DNA from 2 places in the Subtercola frigoramans genome. Region 2 is predicted to be linked to the other one. Evidence: predicted binding sites of a transcription regulator. Region 2 holds the regulator's gene; the other holds the start of a gene.

Region 1 (10,010 bases), 2.7 Mb from region 2:
TCGCAGAGTGAAGATCAGTCATGGCGGTCACACGGTTCCTTCCGGTGAATAGCGTTGATGGGTGACATGTTCCTGGGCGATCCGGCGAAGCGCCGCAAAGAGCGCATCGCCGAGAACGGTGCCGACGACCACCGTCTCCGCCTGCGATTCGCGCGACTGGCGCGTTTCGATCTCGTCGAGGTCGGCCTCGGCGGCGAGCAGGGCGGCAGTCTTGTAGCGGGCGAACCAGCCCCGATCATCCCGTTGGCCCACGGCCTCGAAGGTGCTGAGCACCCGGCCGGCAGCCAGACGCCCGGGATTGGTGGGCTGGTAAGCCCAATCGGAGACAAGAGTGTCGATGCGCTGCAGTGCGGAGGGGTCGAGCTGTTCGGCGTCGAGCGCCTCAGAAACAGTATTCTGTGCAATCTCGAACGTCTCGGCGAGCGTGGCGTCGGAGTAGATGGAGTCGATGACCCCACGCGCTGAGGCAACGCTCAGCCCGCCGACATCGAGGAGTGCGCGAATGAGCCGCAATCGGCGAACATGCTCCTCGTCGTAACTCGCCTGGTTGGGGCTGCTCGCGACGCCCGCCTGCAGCAGTCCTTCGCGCAGGTAGAACTTGATGGTGGCCACGGGCACTTCGGCCAAGGAACTCAACTCCGACATCTTCATAACGGATACTATAACTATCCGATAGTGTCACTGTCTATAGCTTCGCGAGACTTTTGTCGGAGATGAGCGCGTCGCCCCCCGATGCGTCGACGTGTTCGCTCTGCTCCGACGAAAGTCCTGTCTAGGCGGAGATGTCGGCCAGGCTCGGCGGGTTCGCACCAGAGCGCGACACGGTGATGGCGGCGCAGTCGATCGCGAAACTGCCGAGACGAGTGAGCGTCTCGGCGGTGAAGGCCGAGCCGTCGACGAGGGATTCGGCCGTGGTGCCTTCGCCGAGCATCCGGAGCAGCGTGTGGATCGACGCGCTCATGAAGGAGTCGCCCGCGCCGATGGTGTCTGCCACGACCACACGCCTGCCGGGCAGGTCGATGGTCGCGAGATCAGAGACGAGCAGGGCACCGGATGCCCCGCGGGTCATGATCGCAAGCGACGGCCCCAGCGTGAGAATGTGGCCGAGCACCTCGGCGGGTGCCAGTGCAGGGTAGAGCCACTCGGCGTCTTCGTCACTGAGCTTCACCACGGTGGAGAGCGCCATCAGGTCTTCGGCTGTTGATCGTGCAGCCTCGACGGCGCCGAGGAGGGATGGGCGGATGTTCGGGTCGAACGTGACGATCGTGCCCACGGGCGTTTCGGCGAGGAGGCGCCGCACGTCTGAGGCGCCCGGGGTGAGGAAGGCGGCGATCGAACCGGTGTGCACGAGTGCGGTTGCGGGCAGTTCTCTGACGAATTCGAGTGACCAGCGGATGTCGAATTCGTAGGTGGCTGCGCCGGACTCGTCGAGCAGCGCGGTACCTGTCGAGGTCGGCTCGTCGATGATGGAGCCCGGAAAGAAGGCGACGCCCGAGCCTTCGATGTGCTGCTTCAGTTCGCCCCCGCGCACGTCGCTGCCGATGCGGGTGACCAGCTCGACAGCGTCACCAAGCCGAGCCAGGCCGATGGCGACGTTCATGGGGGAGCCGCCGGGATGTTCGGAGACACCGTTCGGACTGATCACGATATCGGTCAGGGCCTCGCCGATCACGATGACCGGCCCGGCCGTTCTCGCTGGTAGTGCTGGGGCCGCTGGCTGCGCGGCGGAGTCTGATTCAGAGGTCACGGTGTCGGATCCTTTCTGCTGCGAGCATCAGGCGGGGAAGACGCCGATGGGGTCGAGCATGGTCAATTGTGACTGTCCACCGGTGATGAGGGAAGTCAGCTTTCTGTTGAACTCGAGGCCGTGAGCGCTGGCGAGGTGCGTGTCGAAGGCGAGTTGATCGCGATAGAGCTCGTAGACGAAAACCGAGTGCGGGTCGCTGGCTAGGCGATGGGGGTCGAATCGCAGATTCCCGGGTTCAGTACGCACGACCGTCGCGAATTCGTCGATGAGCGAAGACACTGCGGCAGCATTGCCGGCTGAGGCGGTGAACTCCGCGTAGAGGGCGATTGTCATGGCGAAGTGAGTGCTCTTTTCTGGGTGCGAAGCGGTGTCGCGGGTGCTGCGTGTGTGCGGATCACGGCACCGGGATGGGCCGTGAGGTCGTCGACGGAATGCCGGACGAGGAGTCTGGTCGGCAGGGTCACCGAGGCTTGTTCAGCGGAAGGATCGGCGATCTGCGCGATGAGGTTGTCGACGGCGGCCTTGGCCATCTCCTCGATGGGCAGGTCGACCACGGTCAGGCTCGGGGTGAGCACGGTGGCCCAGGGGGCGTCGTCGAAGCCGACGAGCGACAGGTCCCGGCCGATGACCAGACCCCGTTCCTTTGCCACCCGCAACACGGCGAGCGACATGTTGCCGTTCGAGGCCAGAAGCGCTGTCGGCGGCTCCGGTGAATCGAGAATCGCACGAACTGCCGTCAGCGCCGACTCACCGGCATCGCCGCAGTACCGTACCCAGTCGGGGTTGACAGGCAGGCCGGACTCGGCCATCTCGGCGTGGTAGCCCTCGACACGATCATGGATGGTCGAGATGAGGCCACGCGGCCGCTCGCCGGTCTCGCCCTCGAGATTCGCCGTCACCACGATCAAGCCGATCTTGGTGTGACCGAGCGAGTGCATGTGTTCGATCGCGTCGCGCGCACCCCGGTTGTTGTCTGCCGTGACGCTGGGAATACCCAGCGTCACGAGCGAGCGGTCGAGGAGCACCACAGGTTTGCCCTTGAGATCGGATCTGCTCAGGAACTCGAGGTCGACAACGGCGCTCGGCACGACGATCAGGCCGTCGACCTGCTTCTCGAGCATGACGCGAATGGATGCGCGCTCTGCGATCAGGTCTTCGTTGGTATTGGTGACGAGCACCTGGTAGCCCTGCAGGCTGGCCGACTCGATGACCGATCGCATGGCCAGGTCGAAGACACTCAGTCCCACTTCGGCAATGATGAGCCCGAGGGTCTGGGTGCTGCCGGCGCGCATCGAACGGGCGAGCACATTGGGCACATAACCCAGTTCTTCTGCGCTCCGGAGCACTTTTGTGCGGGTCTCCGAATTGACAACCCCGTAGTTGCTCAGCGCACGAGACGTAGTGGCCCGGGACACTCCTGCGTGCCTGGCCACATCGCTGATCGTGGGGTGGGCTTCGTTACCCGATTGTTTCATGAGCTTTTTCCTGATGGTTTGACAGCGGAGATAAACGGTGTGATGATCATACCCATCATCACCGAGATCGATCTCACAAAACTTCTGAGATCGATCTCAATATAGGCCTGATGACTTCACGAAGACACCTGCACCACACCGCAAGCGACGTCAGACTCTGCCACTCGTTCTCCTTCATCCGGCGAAAGTGAGAGAGTCGAATCGCACTCAAAGGAGAGTTACCCGAAATGAAACGTATCGTTCAGACCGTCGGAGCAGTCAGTGTGGCAGCATCGCTGCTTCTCGTCGCTTCCGGCTGCAGTGGCTCGACCACTGCAGGTTCGACCGCAGGCGGAGCGAAGCAGCTCACCATCGCCTTCGTCATGGGCGCAGAGGCAGATCCGTTCTTCAAGGCGATGAATGTCGGCGCTGCTGCGGAGACAGCTGCCAAGGGCGACAAACTGATCTGGCAGGGCGACCCCTCGCTCTACTCGCCGGCAACACAGATTCCCATCGTCGACCAGGTGCTGGCGCAGAAGCCGGACTGCCTCGTGCTGATCCCGACCGATCCTGACGCGCTCCAGGCTTCGGTCACGAAGGCAACTGCAGCGAAGATCCCTGTGGTCAACGTCGACACTCACGTCACCGACCTCAGCAACGTCATCTCGTTCATCACCGGAGACAACGTTCAGGGTGGCCAGGCCGCTGCCGACCAGATGGCTACGGCGATCGGCTACAAGTCCGGCGGCAGTTACAAGGTCGTTGCCGGCCTGACCTCGGCCACCGCGACCACCAACGTCGACCGCCTCAAGGGCTTCAAAGACCAGCTCGCAGCGAAGTACCCGGGCATCGAACTCGTCGACACCGCCTACTCGCAGTCGCAGGCAGCCACCGCTGACAGCAACGTGAGCAACTGGCTGACCAAGTACCCCGACCTTGCGGGAATCTTCGCCATCGACGGCACCAACGCCACCGGCGCCTCGTCTGCTCTCCAGGCAAAGGGCCTCACGGGTAAGGTCGCGCTCATCGGCTACGACGCATATAAGTCCAACGTCGATCTGATCGGCAAGGGCGTCTTCACCGCACTCATCGCCCAGAACCCGGCCGAAGAAGCCAAACAGGCCGTCGACGCGTGCCACACCTACATCGACAATGGCAACAAGACCACTGGCATCGAAGCCAAGGTCACCCTGCCGAACATCACGCTGAACAAAGACACTTCGGCAGCAGACCTGACGAAGTACACCTACGTCCAGTAGGCACCCTGTACTGCGGCTTCGCCGGTCATCACCCGAATGTGATCGGCGAAGCCGCACCCCCCTCAACTCACCACCGCATGCCCGAGCATCACCGCATGCATTTCTCGACGCTGTCTTCATACGACGCGAAAGGCACCCCCGTGGCAATCACCGAAACAATCGAACTGAAGCCGGGCTCAGGCGCGCAACCGCCTGTCAGTCCCGGCAAGCGGTTCATCGAGCTGCTCACCAACCAGCAGACCATCCTCCTGCTGGTCCTGATCGGAATGGTGATCGTCTTCTCCGTTCTGAACCCCGTCTTCTTCACCGTCGACGTGTTCGGCAACATCCTGCTCGACTGGGGCCCCATCGTCCTGATCGCGGTTGCGGAGACGTTCGTCGTCATTTCGGGCGGAATCGACCTCTCGGTCGGGGCGACCCTGGGTTTCTCCGGCGTGATCGCGGCGTACGCCATGCAGGCGATGACTGCCGCCGGCCAGAACGACGGCATCACGATCTTCATCGGAACGCTCGTGGCGGCGGCGACCGGTGTGCTCGTCGGTTTCGTCAACTCGGTGCTCATCAACAAGCTGCACCTCGTGCCGTTCATCGCAACCCTCGCAACCTTGGGTGCCGCCGGCGGAATGTCGATCGTGCTCACCGGCGGTGCGCCGATCGGTGAGGGCCCGCAGAGCGCCATTCTGCTCAGCGTGCCGTGGCTAGGCCCGCTCTCGTGGCCGCTGATCTTCGTCATCATCATCGTCGTGATCGCCGGTCTCTTTCTTCACAAGGCCCGCTTCGGCCGGTACACCTACGCGATCGGCTCCAACTCCTTCGCCGCCCTCGCCGCCGGTATCAACGTGAAGCGTCACCTGACGAAGGTCTACGTTCTGTCGGGTCTGCTCTCGGGTCTGGCCGGCATGTTCCTCTACATCCGTCTCGGTTCGGGTGCCCCGACCTCCGGTGTCGGAGACGAGCTCGATGCCATCGCCGCGGTCGTGATCGGTGGTGTCGCCCTCTCGGGCGGTGTCGGCCGCATGTCGGGAACCGTTCTCGGCTCGCTCATCCTCGCGACAGTGACCAGTGGCCTCATCATCATCGGCGTCGAACCGAACTGGAAGCAGGTCGTCGTCGCCATCCTCATCGCCGCAGCGGTCTCGCTGCAGGCCCTGCGCGCGAACGGAAGACGCTCATGACCCTCGCAGATGCACCTCTCTACGAAGTACGCAACATCTCCAAGAAGTACGGCAGTGTCGTCGCTCTCGACGATGTGAGCCTCAGCGTCAGGGCCGGCGAGGTCATCGGCCTTGTCGGTGACAACGGCGCCGGCAAGTCCACGCTCGTCAAGGCACTCGCCGGAGCACACCAACCCGACTCCGGCCAGATCCTGCTCGAGGGAGTCGAACGCCACTGGAAGAGCCCGCACGAAGCGCTCGAAGCCGGCGTCGAGACCCTCTACCAGGAGTCGAGCCTCGCCCCGCATCTCTCGGTGAGTTCCAATGTCTTTCTGGGGCGCGAGATTCCAAGCCCCGGTCTGCTGGGCAAGCTCGGCTTCCTGGCCCAGAAACGAATGGATGCTGAAGCCCACGCCGACCTCGAGCGTGTCGGTATCGCGGTACCGGCGTCGAATCGCCCCGTCTCCCAGCTCTCCGGTGGGCAACGCCAGGCTGTCGCCATCGGCCGTGCCGTGTCGTGGGCGCGCAAAGTCATCATCCTCGATGAGCCCACGAACCACCTGGGCGCGAGACAGTCGAAGGAAGTTCTGCAGGTCATCCGTGCCGCCAAAGCGAAGGGCCTGGGTGTGATCTTCATTTCGCACACCCTGCCTCACGTGCTGGAGGTCACCGACCGTGTCGTCGTGCTGCGACTCGGCAAGATCGTCAAAGACGCACCCACGGCGGATTTCGACGTGGACACCCTGCTCGGCACGATCACCGGTCTGCTCGTCTGACCGCTTTCGTGAACAGGTCAGCTGCGGCTGCCGGGAACTCGTGGTTCTCCGGTGGTCGCAGCTTTTCTGTGTTTACGGCCCGCCCAGGGTTCACAGCTCCTTCAGGGAATAGAGTCACCTCGTGTGCGTTAACTTGATACGAAGGCACTCAAGTTTCACAGGAGGACCACTTGCCCACTTCGCCCGACAACCTCGGCCCCGCAGCCGAAGGCTCCAGTTCATTCGACGAATTCCTCGCCCGCTACCTGCAGGGTGAGCGCGCCGCCCAAGCCGGTCGTCCCATCGACATCAGCAGGCTCATGAGCCGGCGCACGCACGAGGTACTGGCCGAGGCCGGCCAGTTCGCCCTCTCCCACGGCCAGAGCGAGCTCGACGCGCTGCACGTTCTCCGGGTCATCGCTGAGCAACAACCGGCCTCCGACGCGATCACCCGCCTCGGCGCGAGCCCCTCGGCGATAGCGCACGCCGCCGAGCAGCGCCTGCCGCAGTCGTCGACCGAACGCCCCGACGTTCTGCCTTCGCTGACCCAGTCGGCCCAGCGCGCCCTTTTTCACGCGTACCAGGTCGCCCGGGCATCCGGCTCGACCTACATCGACCCCGAGCACCTCTTCTTCGCGCTGGTCATCAATCAGGATTCACCGGCTGGGCAGGTTCTTGCTGCCGCCGGTGTGACTCCGGATGCCCTGCAGGCCGGAATGCGCGAGACCGTCAGTGCGGGCGAGGCGTCTGACCCGACGTCGCCCACGGCACCGGAGTCTGAAACCCCGATGCTCGACAAGTTCGGCACCGACCTCACCGAGATGGCTCGCGAAGGCGACCTCGACCCCGTGATCGGTCGCGCCGACGAGATCGAGCAGACCATCGAGATCCTCTCTCGTCGTACGAAGAACAACCCTGTTCTGATCGGGGAGGCCGGCGTCGGCAAGACGGCGATCATCGGCGGTATCGCCCAGGCCATCGTCGACGGCAGGGTTCCCGAGCAATTGCGCGGAAAGCGCGTGGTATCGCTCGACCTGCCGGCGATGCTGGCGGGCACGAAGTACCGTGGTGACTTCGAGGAGCGTCTGACCACGCTCATGGACGAGATCGCAGCCCACAAGTCCGAGTTGATCGTCTTCATCGACGAGCTGCACACCGTTGTCGGTGCCGGAGGCTCTGGCGAGGGTGGCATGGACGCCGGCAACATCCTCAAGCCTCGCCTGGCGAAGGGTGACCTGCACCTGGTTGGTGCGACGACCTTGAAGGAGTACCGCTCGATCGAGAAGGACCCGGCCCTGGAGCGCCGCTTCCAGCCCGTCGTGGTCGGCGAACCGAGCATTGAAGACGCCGTGAAGATCCTCACGGGTCTCCGTGGGGCGTATGAAGACCACCACGGCGTGAGCTACACCGACGAGGCGATCCGTGCCTCCGTCGAGCTGTCGGCGCGCTACGTCACCGACCGTTTCCTGCCCGACAAGGCGATCGACCTGATCGACCAGGCCGGTGCACGCCTGCGTCTCAAGCTGGGTCTGAAGTTCGACGCTTCTGCCCTGCTGGAGCACCTCGCCGAGCTTGAGGCCTCGAAGAACTCCGCCGTTGCGGCGGAGCACTACGAAGAGGCTTCACGTCTGCGCGACGAGATCGAGACGGTGCACGCCAAACTCTCTGCGGGCTCGGCTGGTCACGCCTCGGCGGGCACACCGAATTCGTCTACCGTCGTCGGTGAGCCCGAGATCGCAGCCGTGATCTCGCGTGCCACGGGCATCCCGGCTTCTCGCCTCAGCCAGGTCGACCGCGAGCGCCTCGCACTGCTCGAGACCGAGCTGCACGAGCGGGTGATCGGCCAGAATGATGCCGTTACCGTCGTCGCCAAAGCCGTTCGCCGCAATCGCACCGGCATGGGCGACCAGAGTCGGCCCGTGGGCAGTTTCCTCTTTCTCGGCCCGACCGGCGTCGGCAAGACCGAGCTCGCAAAGACGCTCGCCTCGAGCCTCTTCGGGGACGAGAAGGCCATGCTGCGCTTCGACATGAGCGAGTTCGGTGAGCGCCACACGGTGTCGCGCCTGGTCGGCGCCGCTCCCGGCTACGTCGGCTACGACGAGGCCGGCCAGCTGACCGAGCGTGTTCGCCGCAACCCCTATTCGGTCATCCTGTTCGATGAGATCGAGAAGGCGCACCCCGACGTGTTCAATCTGCTTCTGCAGGTGCTCGACGACGGTCGCCTGACCGACGGCCAGGGCCGCACGGTCGACTTCCGCAACACCGTCATCATCATGACTTCGAACCTCGGTTCGGAGTTCCTGGCGAGCCGGGGCGGGGCCATCGGCTTCGTGGCCGACCCGACAGCTGGCGGCGGTTTCGGCAGTGACAAGGCGCTTCGTGACCGCGTGATGGGCAAGCTTCGCGAAGCGATGCGCCCCGAGTTCTTGAACCGCATCGACGAGATCGTGCTGTTCAGAAAACTCGAGACCGCGCAGCTGCGTGAGATCGTCGGGCTGCTGCTCGGGGCGACCAGCGCCCGTCTGGCTGCTCGTGACATCACCATCGAGGTGACGGATGCTGCGATCGATTGGATCGCCTCAACCGGGTACGAGCCCGAATATGGTGCTCGCCCGCTGCGCCGCATCATCCAGCGCGAGGTGGATGATCGCATCGCCGATCTCCTGGTGACAGGTTCGCTGGGCGACGGTGGCTCCGTCATCGTCGATGCCCACGATGGCTCCCTCGTGGTGGCTGCTGGTTCCCTGGCCGACGCCGGGTTGCCCCTGGCTGCCTGATACGACTCGCGTTCCCTCTGGCGCACACGGCAGGGCCCCGAACGAGATCGACCTCCACGGAGGAAATCCGTTCGGGGCTTCTCTGTCGGTGTTCGTGCTCACGGGGGCGGTCTGGGGTACTGTCGTCGCATGACGCCAGCAGAGCTTGCAAACCTCGCGCACCTGCGTCGGGCGCGTGACCTCATCGACCGCGACTTCGCGAAGCCGCTCGATGTGCCGATCATGGCTGCGCGCGCCCTGATGTCGCCCGCGCACTTCTCCAGGTTGTTCCGCGCGGCGTACGGCGAGACTCCCTACGGCTACCTCATGACCCGTCGCATCGAGCGGTCGATGGCGCTGCTTCGGGCCGGCATGACTGTGACCGACGCGTGCATGGCCGTGGGCTCGACCTCGCTCGGTTCGTTCAGCACACGGTTCACCGAGCTGGTCGGCGAACCTCCGAGCGTGTATCGGGCACGAGAGCACCTGGCCGTGATCGCGATGCCGACCAGGATCGCACAGGAACAGACCCGGCCACGACGGCGGGCGGGCGGTGCCCCGCAGGGGAGCAGGATTCGAGAAGCGGCGGCCCGGGCATCCGTCTAGCGTTGCTGGCATGACGATTTCACTCAGGTACTCCCAGATCACGGTCAATGATGTCGACGAGTCGCTGGGCTTCTACCGTGATGCGCTCGGCTTCACGGTGCGCAACGACGTGGCCAACGGCGGTTATCGCTGGCTCACGCTCGGCAGCGACGCGCAGCCCGGGCTCGAGATCGTGCTCTCGGAGCCTCACGCCGGTCGCTCCCAAGCAGATGGCGACGCCATGCAGGAATTGTTGACCAAGGGCGTTCTGCCGATCATGGTGTTCAGTACCGACGACCT
Region 2 (10,010 bases):
AGATGATGACCTCACCCGCCGAGAACCCGAAGGTGCCGGCTGCCAGGATGCCGCCGAAGGTGAAGACCCCGGTCAGCCCGTCGCGGAACACGGCGCTGGCGATCAGGAAGTAGACGGTGTGCCGGCTCGTGCGCCACAGCCGCGCGATGTCGTGCCCGAGGCGCACGTAGGATCCGAAGAAGCTGACTTTCTCGCGGCGGCTCGCTGCAGGAGCGGTGTACTCGGGCACGGCGATCAGCACGGGCAGCGCAAAGAGGCCGAGCCACGCCGCTGCGATCAGCATCGAGAGGCGCACGGCCAAACCGTTGTCGCCGTCGGGTGCAGGGTGGATGAGGCCGAAGTACACGATGAGCAACAGCACGATTCCGCCGAAGTACCCCATCGACCATCCGAACCCGCTGACCTTGCCGATGGTCGCCCGCGTCGAGACGCTGGTGAGCATCGCGTTGTAGTTCACCGAGGCGAACTCGAAGAACACCGTGCCGACGGCCAGCAGCAGCAGGCCCAGCCACAGGTAGCTGGGCGATGGTTCGACGAAGAACATCAGCGCGGTGACTACGACGACGATGTAGGTGTTGACCGCGAGCCAGAACTTGCGCCGGCCCGAGACATCGGAGCGCTGCCCCGTGATCGGCGCCAGGAGAGCCACCAGGATGCCGGCGACCCCCAGGGTCCAGCCGAGCTGGGCTGAGACGAAGGCCTCCCCGCCGAATGACTTACCCGTGAGGTAGACGGTGAAGACGAAGGTGGTGACCACGGCGTTGAAGGCAGCTCCGCCCCAGTCCCACAGTCCCCAGGCCAGAACTCGCGTGCGAGGGATGATCGTGGTGGGGCCAGTCGGGCCTGCCGCCGTTGCTGTCATGAGCACACAGTACAGTTTCTGGGTAAACCGAAGGTGTATTGAAAGTTGAGTCACATCTACTCAAGTTTCTGCACTTCGAACTTGACACCTGATCGCTTGTGAGTAAACTTGAGCGTATAGGACTCAAGTATACGTATCTGGGTCTGGAGCATCTTTAGCCGGCCGACAGGCCAAGAAGGAGTAAAGCACATGGCTCGTGCAGTAGGAATCGACCTCGGTACCACCAACTCGGTCGTCGCCGTCCTCGAAGGTGGAGAACCCACCGTCATCGCCAACGCAGAAGGCTTTCGCACGACCCCCTCGGTTGTCGCCTTCACCAAAGACGGAGAGGTGCTGGTCGGCGAGACCGCCAAGCGCCAGGCCGTCACCAACGTCGACCGCACCATCGCCAGTGTCAAGCGCCACATCGGGACCGACTGGACGGTCAAGGTCGACGACAAGAAGTACACCCCGCAGGAGATCTCCGCGCGAATCCTCGCGAAGCTGAAGCGCGACGCTGAGTCCTACCTCGGTGACAAGGTCACCGACGCTGTCATCACCGTTCCCGCGTACTTCAACGACGCTGAGCGCCAGGCCACGAAGGAGGCCGGCGAGATCTCGGGGCTGAACGTTCTGCGCATCATCAACGAGCCCACCGCTGCGGCACTCGCGTACGGCCTCGACAAAGGTAAAGAAGACGAACTCATCCTCGTCTTCGACCTCGGTGGCGGTACCTTCGACGTCTCGCTGCTCGAAGTGGGCAAGGATGACGACTTCTCGACCATCCAGGTGCGTTCGACCGCCGGCGACAACCGCCTCGGCGGCGACGACTGGGACCAGCGTGTCGTCGACTACCTGATCAAGCGCTTCAAGGACTCGACCGGTGTCGACGTCTCCGGCGACAAGATCGCCAAGCAGCGCCTGAAGGAGGCCGCTGAGCAGGCCAAGAAGGAGCTGTCGGGATCGCTTTCCACGACCATCCAGCTTCCCTACCTCTCGCTCACCGAGAACGGCCCTGCCAACCTCGACGAGACCCTCAGCCGCGCGAAGTTCGAAGAGCTGACCGCAGACCTGCTGGCCCGCACCGAGAAGCCGTTCCACGACGTCATCAAGGAGGCCGGTGTCTCGATCGCCGACATCGCTCACGTCGTACTCGTCGGTGGATCGACCCGTATGCCTGCCGTCGTGTCGCTGGTCAAGAAGCTGACCGGTGGGCGTGAGCCCAACAAGGGCGTCAACCCCGACGAGGTCGTGGCTGTCGGTGCCGCACTCCAGGCCGGCGTGCTGAAGGGCGAGCGCAAAGACGTTCTGCTCATCGACGTCACCCCGCTCTCTCTCGGTATCGAGACCAAGGGCGGAATGATGACCAAGCTCATCGAGCGCAACACGGCCATTCCGACCAAGCGTAGCGAGACCTTCACCACCGCAGACGACAACCAGCCGTCTGTGGCCATCCAGGTCTTCCAGGGTGAGCGTGAATTCACCCGCGACAACAAGAACCTCGGAACGTTCGAGCTGACCGGCATCGCGCCGGCTCCGCGCGGCATTCCGCAGGTCGAGGTCACCTTCGACATCGACGCCAACGGCATCGTGCACGTGTCTGCCAAAGACAAGGGCACCGGCAAGGAACAGTCGATGACGATCACCGGTGGTTCGAGCCTGTCGAAGGACGACATCGCCCGCATGGTTCGTGAGGGTGAAGAGCACGCCGCAGAAGACAAGAAGCGCCGCGAGGCTGCTGAGACGCGCAACACGAGCGAGCAGCTCGCCTACTCGATCGACAAGCTGATCAAAGAGAACGAAGACAAACTGCCCGAAGAGGTCAAGACCGAGGTGCAGGCCGATGTCGACGCTCTGAAGAGCGCCCTCGCCGGTGACGACGACGAAGCGGTGAAGACCGCATTCGACAAGCTCAATGAGAGCCAGTCGAAGCTCGGCCAGGCCATCTACGCCAACTCGCAGGCCGAGGAAGCCGCAGCAGCCGCTGCGGCCGACCAGCCTGCCGAAGAGACGGCGAGCAGCGACGAAGATATCGTTGACGCAGAAGTTGTCGACGACGAAGAATCGAAAGAGCAGAAGTAATCATGGGCAAGAAAGACAAGTCAGGCCGCGGCAGTGACGAGTCTTCTGGCCCGTTCGATCCGACAGGTACGCCTGCCGGGTCCAGCGCCCCTACCGGGTCTGCCGCAGATGCGACAGACCCGGTGACGGGCGAACCCGTCGAAGACGCCGCCTTCATCGAGGCCGAAGGACCCGATGTCGAAACGCACACCGATGCCGGTGAGGGCGAGAACGCAGAAGCAACAGGAGAAGAGGAGACCGTGGGAGATGACCAGTTCAACGACGACGATCTGAGTTTTCTGGATGCTGTGAGCGCCGGAGAGGCTGAGGCGACTGCCGCGGTAGACCTGGCGGCCGAACGTCTCGCCGACCTGCAGCGGGTGACCGCTGAGTACGCCAACTATCGCAAGCGCACCGAAGCCAACCGTGAGGTCGAGCGTGAACGAACGGTCGGCGACGTGGTGAAGGTTCTGCTGCCGGTTCTCGACGACTTCGACCGTGCTGAGAAGCACGGCGACCTCGCCGAGGGGCCATTCGCCTCCATTGCGGCGAAACTCCGCACCGGAGTCGAGCGTTTCGGCCTCAAGCCCTTCGGTGCTGCCGGCGAGGCCTTCGATCCCCAGCTGCACGAGGCGATCTTCCAGCAGCCGAGCGCAGACGTGCAGGTCGAGACCATCTCTGATGTCGTCGAGACCGGTTACTACCTCGGTTCGACGCTGCTCCGCGCGGCGAAGGTTGTCGTAGCGGTGCCGAATGGCTAGCCAGGATTGGTTCGACAAGGACTTCTACAAAGTCCTCGAGGTGTCGAAAGATGTCACGCCTGCCGACCTGAAGAAGCAGTATCGCAAGCTCGCGCGGCAGTTCCACCCCGACTCCAACCCGGGTGACGCTGCCGCCGAGGCGAAGTTCAAGGAGATCAGCGAAGCCCACTCGGTTCTCGCCGACCCCGAACAGCGCAAGGAGTACGACCAGATTCGCGCGATGGGTTCTGGCGCCCGCTTCACGGCGGGTGGCCAGGGCCAGGGCGGCGGCTTCGAAGACGTCTTCGGTGGCATGTTCGGTGGAGGTCGTGGCGGTGGTGGAGCGAACACGAGCTACTCCTACCAGCAGGGCGGTTTCGACGACCTTCTCGGCGGCATGTTCGGTGGCAGCCAGCCCGGATTCGGCCAGCCCAGCGGCGGGTTCCGCGGCTACGGCGGGCCGACCCGCGGGCGTGATGTCGCCGCACGAACCACGGTGGACTTCCTCACCGCGACCAAGGGCGACACCATCAAGCTGCAGACGTCAGAGGGCAAGACCATCACGGTCAAGATCCCTGCCGGCGTCTCTGACGGGCAGAAGATCAAACTGCGTGGCAAGGGCGAAGCCAGCCCTGACGGCGGCGAGGCCGGCGACATCGTTCTGACGATTGCTGTGCGGAAGCATCCGATCTTCGAACGCGACGGGCTGAACCTCCGGGTCAACGTGCCCGTCACCTTCGTCGAGGCGACCCTCGGGGCGACAATCGAGGTGCCGACCCTGGGCGGCGAGCCCGTGAAACTGCGGGTCGGTGCCGGTACACCCAGCGGCCGTGTGCTGCGGGTCAAGGGCCGCGGGGTCGACACGCCGAAGGGCACGGGCGACCTGCTCGCTGTCGTTCAGGTGGCGGTTCCGTCGCACCTTTCGCCGGAGGCACGCGATGCACTCGAGGCGTTCCACGCGCTGGAGCCCCAGGAGAACCCGCGTGCCGAACTCCTGGCCAAGGCGCACGAGTAGAAGAACGGCGCCAGCCCACCAGCCCAGTGCCCGCGAATCCAACAGAACGGTGAGGTGACCTGCGATGACAATGCCAGTAGACGAGAACGCTCCACTGTTTGCCATCGCGGTCGCCGCCGAACTCGCGGAGATGCACCCGCAGACCCTGCGCCAGTACGATCGGCTGGGGCTGGTCAGCCCCAGCCGCACGGCTGGCAAGTCGAGGCGGTACTCGCTTCGTGATGTCATGCAGTTGCGAGAGATAGCCCGGCTGGGTGCCGAGGGCATCTCACTCGAGGGCATCAGGCGCATCCTCGAGCTGGAGAACGTCAATCAGCAGCTGGCCAGGCGTGTGCGCGAGCTCGAGACCGCCCTCGCCGATGAACTTCTCAACCGCCCGGGCCGGCGTGTGTTTGCCGCAGGCCTCGAGGGTGATGTTGTCAGCCTCAAGAGTGGGGTTCGCGCCCAGCGCCGCACCGAAGTGGTGGTCTGGCGCCCCTAAGCCCCGCTACTCAACCGGCGTGTGACGGGGATGGGAGAATGGGGGCATGACGACCCCCGCACTCGGCCTTCTTCTCGACATCGACGGGCCCATCGCCTCACCTGTCACGCGGTCAGTCGTGCTGCCGAGCATCCTCACCGACCTCGTCACCCTGACGGCGGGCGGCGTGCCGATTGCGTTCATCACGGGCCGGTCAGCCGACTTCGTCAAGGAGCAGGTCATCGCGCCGCTGCTGGCCAGGGGGCTCGGCGCAGCCCTGGCGAACGGGGGGCGCATGTTCGTGGTCGCCGAGAAGGGTGCTGTCTGGTTCACGGTCGGACCGGAGGGTGCTGGTGAGACGCAGGTCGACGAGACGGTGGCGTTGCCGGCCGAGTTCGCCGCGGGCATCCGTGCCGTCGTTCGCGAGCAGTTCAGCGAGCTGATGTTCTTCGACGAGACCAAGCTCGCCATGGTGTCTGTCGAGCAGTTGACGACGGTCGATGCCGAGACGTACCAGCGTGCCCAATTGCGGTACAACGAGGTCGCCTTCGACGCCCTGGTGGAGCGTGGACTGGGTGCGCGCTACGGCGACCGCGAGGTCAGGAATGCGGCGGGGCACATCCCGTTCCGCATCGACCCGACGATCATCTCGACCGACGTCGAATCGGTGACGCTCGACAAAGACCGCGGCGCCGAGCGCGCGCTGTCGCACTTCATCGAAGAGGGCGACCTGCCGCCGCTCTGGCGAACCGTCGGCGACTCGCGCAGCGACTACAAGATGGCCGACTACCTGCACGCGGCGGGGTACGAGGTCGCCCACGTGGATGTTCGGCCCTCCGACGGCATACTCGAGAAGCCGTACCCGGTCATCGTCGAGGGCGACCTGATCCACGACGAGGCGGGCGCTGCGTTCCTCAGCCACTGGGTCGACAAGCTCGGCCTCTGACGCGCCCGAGGGAGCGTTGCCCGTCAGGGCTTGGTGAGGGTCTTCGCCGGGTGGGATGCAGGACGCCCGGACGCACGTCGCGAGGTGCCGGTCGATGCGCGTGAAACGGCCCAGCGCTGCCTGGCCTCGCGGATTCGTTGGCGAAGCAGTGCGATCGACAGGTCTTCGTGGATGCAGTAGGCGGCGATCAGCGCGATGGCCCCGCCGGAGATGATCACGGTTCGCAGGATTGCCGCGCCGACGTCACCCTGCACGGCGTCGGAGATGTCCATGCCTTCGGCGATGCTCACGCAGGCGAAGAAGATCGAGGCCGAGACGATGAGGTGCGTCTGGAGACCGGCGCGCACGCCGGAGACGGCGAAGAGCACAATGACCCACGCGGCGTACCACGGGTGGATGACCGCTGAGGAGAGAACCAGCGCAGCGAACGCGAAGCTGAGGCGCATCATGGGGTCGATGTTGCGCTTGGTGAGCATCAGCCACACAACGATCACCGCCATGAGTGCCATCGCTGTGTACTTGATGATGTTCGCGCCGATCTCGCCGTCGAGGCCGACGGCCCCGAACGCCCCGCCGAGCCCGATCGCGAGGATGTTGATCGGCGCATACCAGTGGGCCACGGCCCCCGGGGTCGCGAGGGTGAAGATCCAGCCGAACCCGACATTCATGGCGTAACCGAGCACACCCAGAATGGCGAATGAGATCGCGGCCGTGGCGACCCAGTACTTGATTGTGCTGCGGACGGTGCGGTTCTGGCCCGCCCAGATGATGCCGATGACAGGCAGGGCGATCAGGGCGATGGGTTTCACCCCGATCGCGAGCGTCACGAGGATGGTGCCGATGATCGGCCGTTTGATCATGGCGTAGTACATGCCGGCGATCAGGAAGGCGAGCATCAAGGCGTCGTTGTGGCCACCCACGATGAAGTTGAACATGATGATCGGGCTCCCGAGAACGAGCCACAGCACCTGCGAGGGGTCGAGCCCGCGCAGCCGTGCGATGCGGTACGCGTAGAAGGCGATGCCCGCCACGCCCAGCACGGCGATGAGCCGGAAGATGGCAACGGCGGTGATGGGCGAGGTGCCGACCGACCCGACGACCACCTGCTCGATCCAGAGGTAGACGGGCCCATACGGCGTCTTCGCGCTCGCCCAGAGCGGGTCGACCCCGATGTTGAACCAGCCCTGGATCGCTGAGATGCCGTCGAGGTAGGGGTTGAAGCCGCCCACCATGAGCCTGCCCTGGCCGACGTAGGCGAAGAGGTCGCGCGAATACAGGGGAACCGCGACGATGAGGGGAACCGCCCAGACGCCTGCGGCGACGATGACGCGCCGCAGGGCATCCGCCGGGTTCGATCGCAATTGCACGCCGAGTTTGAGCCAGGCGATCACCAGCAGCAGGCTGGCCGCGATGACCACGATGGTGGCGGCGTGCACGAGAAAGACGTTCGAACGCAGCGCGTCGATGAAAGCCCAGCTGCGAACATTCGAGCCGGGGCCGAGCCAGCCGACGGCGAGGGAGCCGAGCGCGATGAAGAGAGACCCCACCAGGCCAAGGATGAGCGGGGACCCCAGTTCACGCCTCAAAATACTCTTCACTGTGAACACTTTATGTTGAACCGGCTGATAACGGGGTGATGATCACTCAAACACTGGAAATCTAGCGGACGAAAGCGTAAAGTTGAGTGCAAAGGACTCAACTTTCTAGACCCGAGTTCATGGAACACAGGAGAAATCACATGCCGCAAGGCGGTCAGCAGGGTGGCCAGAACGGTGGCCAGCAGGGCGACGAGGAGCAGAGCGCGCTGCAGAAATACGGCGTCAACCTCACCGAGATCGCGGCAAGCGGAAAACTCGACCCGGTGATCGGCCGCGATGCCGAGATCCGTCGGGTCAGCCAGGTTCTGACGCGCCGCACCAAGAACAACCCGGTCCTCATCGGTGAGCCCGGCGTCGGAAAGACCGCCGTGGTGGAAGGGCTCGCCCAGCGCATCGTTGCCGGAGACGTCGCCGACTCGCTGAAGGGCAAACAGCTCGTCTCGCTCGACCTCGCGGCTCTCGTCGCCGGCGCGAAGTACCGCGGGGAGTTCGAAGAGCGACTCAAGGCTGTGCTGAAGGAGATCAATGACGCCGACGGCGAGATCATCACCTTCGTCGACGAGCTCCACACGCTGATGGGGGCGGGCGGGGGCGAAGGCTCCGTCGCAGCGTCGAACATGCTGAAGCCCATGCTCGCGCGCGGCGAACTGCGGCTCATCGGGGCGACCACGCTCGACGAATACCGCGAATTCATCGAGAAGGACGCGGCCCTCGAACGGCGGTTCCAGCAGGTGTTCGTGGGTGAGCCGAGCGTCGAAGACACCATCGCCATTCTGCGCGGGCTCAAGGAGCGCTACGAGGCGCACCACAAGGTGTCTATCGCCGACGCCGCGCTCGTTGCGGCGGCCTCGCTCTCGAACCGGTACATCACCGGTCGCCAGCTTCCCGACAAGGCGATCGACCTGATCGACGAAGCTGCCTCACGCCTGCGCATGGAGATCGACTCGGCACCGGTCGAGATCGACGAGCTGCGGCGCAGTGTCGACCGGTTGAAACTCGAAGAGCTGGCGCTCAAAAAGGAGAAAGACGAGGCGAGCAAGCAGCGCCTCGAGAAACTTCGCCTCGACCTCGGCACGCGCCAGGCCGAACTGACGGTGCTGCAGGAGCGCTGGGACAAGGAGCGCGCGGTACTGAACCGGGTCGGCGAGCTGAAGACCCAGCTCGATGCCGCGAGGGTGGCAGCCGAACGGGCGCAGCGCGAGGGCAACCTCGAACGGGCATCCCGGCTCCTGTACGGAGACATCCCCGTCATGGAGCGGCAGTTGCGCGAGGCTGAGAACGCCGAACAGAACCCCGATACTCCGCGGATGGTGAGCGACCAGGTCACCGAGGCCGAGATCGCTTCGGTCATCGCGGCCTGGACGGGCATTCCCGTCGACAAGCTCACCCAGGGCGAGACCGAGAAGCTGCTGAACCTCGAGGCAGAACTCGGTAAGCGGCTCATCGGGCAGAAGCCCGCCGTGCGCGCGGTCGCCGACGCCGTGCGGCGCACTCGCGCCGGCATCTCCGACCCGAACCGGCCGACCGGGTCGTTCCTGTTCCTCGGGCCGACCGGCGTGGGCAAGACCGAGCTGGCGAAGGCGCTCGCCGAATTCCTGTTCGACGACGAACGCGCCATGATCCGAATCGACATGAGCGAGTACGGCGAGAAGCACTCTGTCGCGAGGCTCCTCGGTGCGCCTCCCGGCTACATCGGGTACGAGCAGGGCGGGCAGCTCACCGAGGCGGTGCGACGGCGTCCGTACTCTGTGGTGCTGATGGACGAGGTCGAGAAGGCCCACCCCGAGGTCTTCGACGTGTTGCTGCAGGTGCTCGACGACGGCCGGCTCACCGACGGGCAGGGTCGTACGGTCGACTTTCGCAACACCATCCTGATTCTCACCTCGAACCTCGGTTCGCAGTATCTCGTCGACCAGTCGCTGTCAGATGCCACGAAGGAGGAGCTCGTGCTCGGCGTTGTTCGCCAGGCGTTCAAACCCGAGTTCATCAACCGGCTCGACGACATTGTGGTGTTCTCGGCTCTCACTCACGACGACCTGGCCCAGATCGTGTCGCTGTATGTCGATCGCCTCGCGCAGCGGGTCTCCGAGCGCGGGCTGTCGCTGGCTGTGACTCCGGATGCCCGGGCCTGGCTTGCTGAGCGCGGCTACGATCCCGTGTACGGTGCCCGGCCGTTGCGCCGGCTCATGCAGCACGAGATCGACGACCGGCTCTCGATGCAGCTGCTCTCCGGAGCCGTACGTGACGGGCAGACGGTGTACGTGGGGTTGGCCGGCGACGGCAGTGGGCTGACCGTTGCGCCGGCCGAGGAGGTCGTGCCGCTCGACTGAAAACGCAATCGTCGGCCCT

The links. The regulator HspR, encoded in region 2, represses chaperone genes until heat shock. The targets are predictions, from matches to a motif close to AAGTTGAGTCNNNNNGACTCAACTT.
Region 1: JOE66_RS03640 (ATP-dependent Clp protease ATP-binding subunit) is a predicted target of HspR. The motif match lies at 6,521-6,545, and genes of this name have one in related genera.

What each region holds. Positions count from the first base shown of each region.
Region 1 covers NZ_JAFBBU010000001.1:749,609-759,618, forward strand. Annotated here, with positions in the region: gene JOE66_RS03600 (hypothetical protein) at 1-22, opposite strand, end outside; gene JOE66_RS03605 (MerR family transcriptional regulator) at 28-651, opposite strand; gene JOE66_RS03610 (carbohydrate kinase family protein) at 773-1,747, opposite strand; gene JOE66_RS03615 (putative quinol monooxygenase) at 1,775-2,080, opposite strand; gene JOE66_RS03620 (LacI family DNA-binding transcriptional regulator) at 2,077-3,222, opposite strand; gene JOE66_RS03625 (substrate-binding domain-containing protein) at 3,450-4,460, shown strand; gene JOE66_RS03630 (ABC transporter permease) at 4,601-5,635, shown strand; gene JOE66_RS03635 (ATP-binding cassette domain-containing protein) at 5,632-6,390, shown strand; gene JOE66_RS03640 (ATP-dependent Clp protease ATP-binding subunit) at 6,561-9,146, shown strand; gene JOE66_RS03645 (helix-turn-helix transcriptional regulator) at 9,276-9,731, shown strand; gene JOE66_RS03650 (VOC family protein) at 9,742-10,010, shown strand, end outside.
Region 2 covers NZ_JAFBBU010000001.1:3,497,369-3,507,378, reverse strand. Annotated here, with positions in the region: gene JOE66_RS16145 (MFS transporter) at 1-862, opposite strand, end outside; gene dnaK (molecular chaperone DnaK) at 1,052-2,923, shown strand; gene JOE66_RS16135 (nucleotide exchange factor GrpE) at 2,926-3,663, shown strand; gene JOE66_RS16130 (DnaJ C-terminal domain-containing protein) at 3,656-4,657, shown strand; gene JOE66_RS16125 (heat shock protein transcriptional repressor HspR) at 4,722-5,138, shown strand; gene JOE66_RS16120 (Cof-type HAD-IIB family hydrolase) at 5,185-6,063, shown strand; gene mptB (polyprenol phosphomannose-dependent alpha 1,6 mannosyltransferase MptB) at 6,087-7,661, opposite strand; gene JOE66_RS16110 (ATP-dependent Clp protease ATP-binding subunit) at 7,802-9,991, shown strand.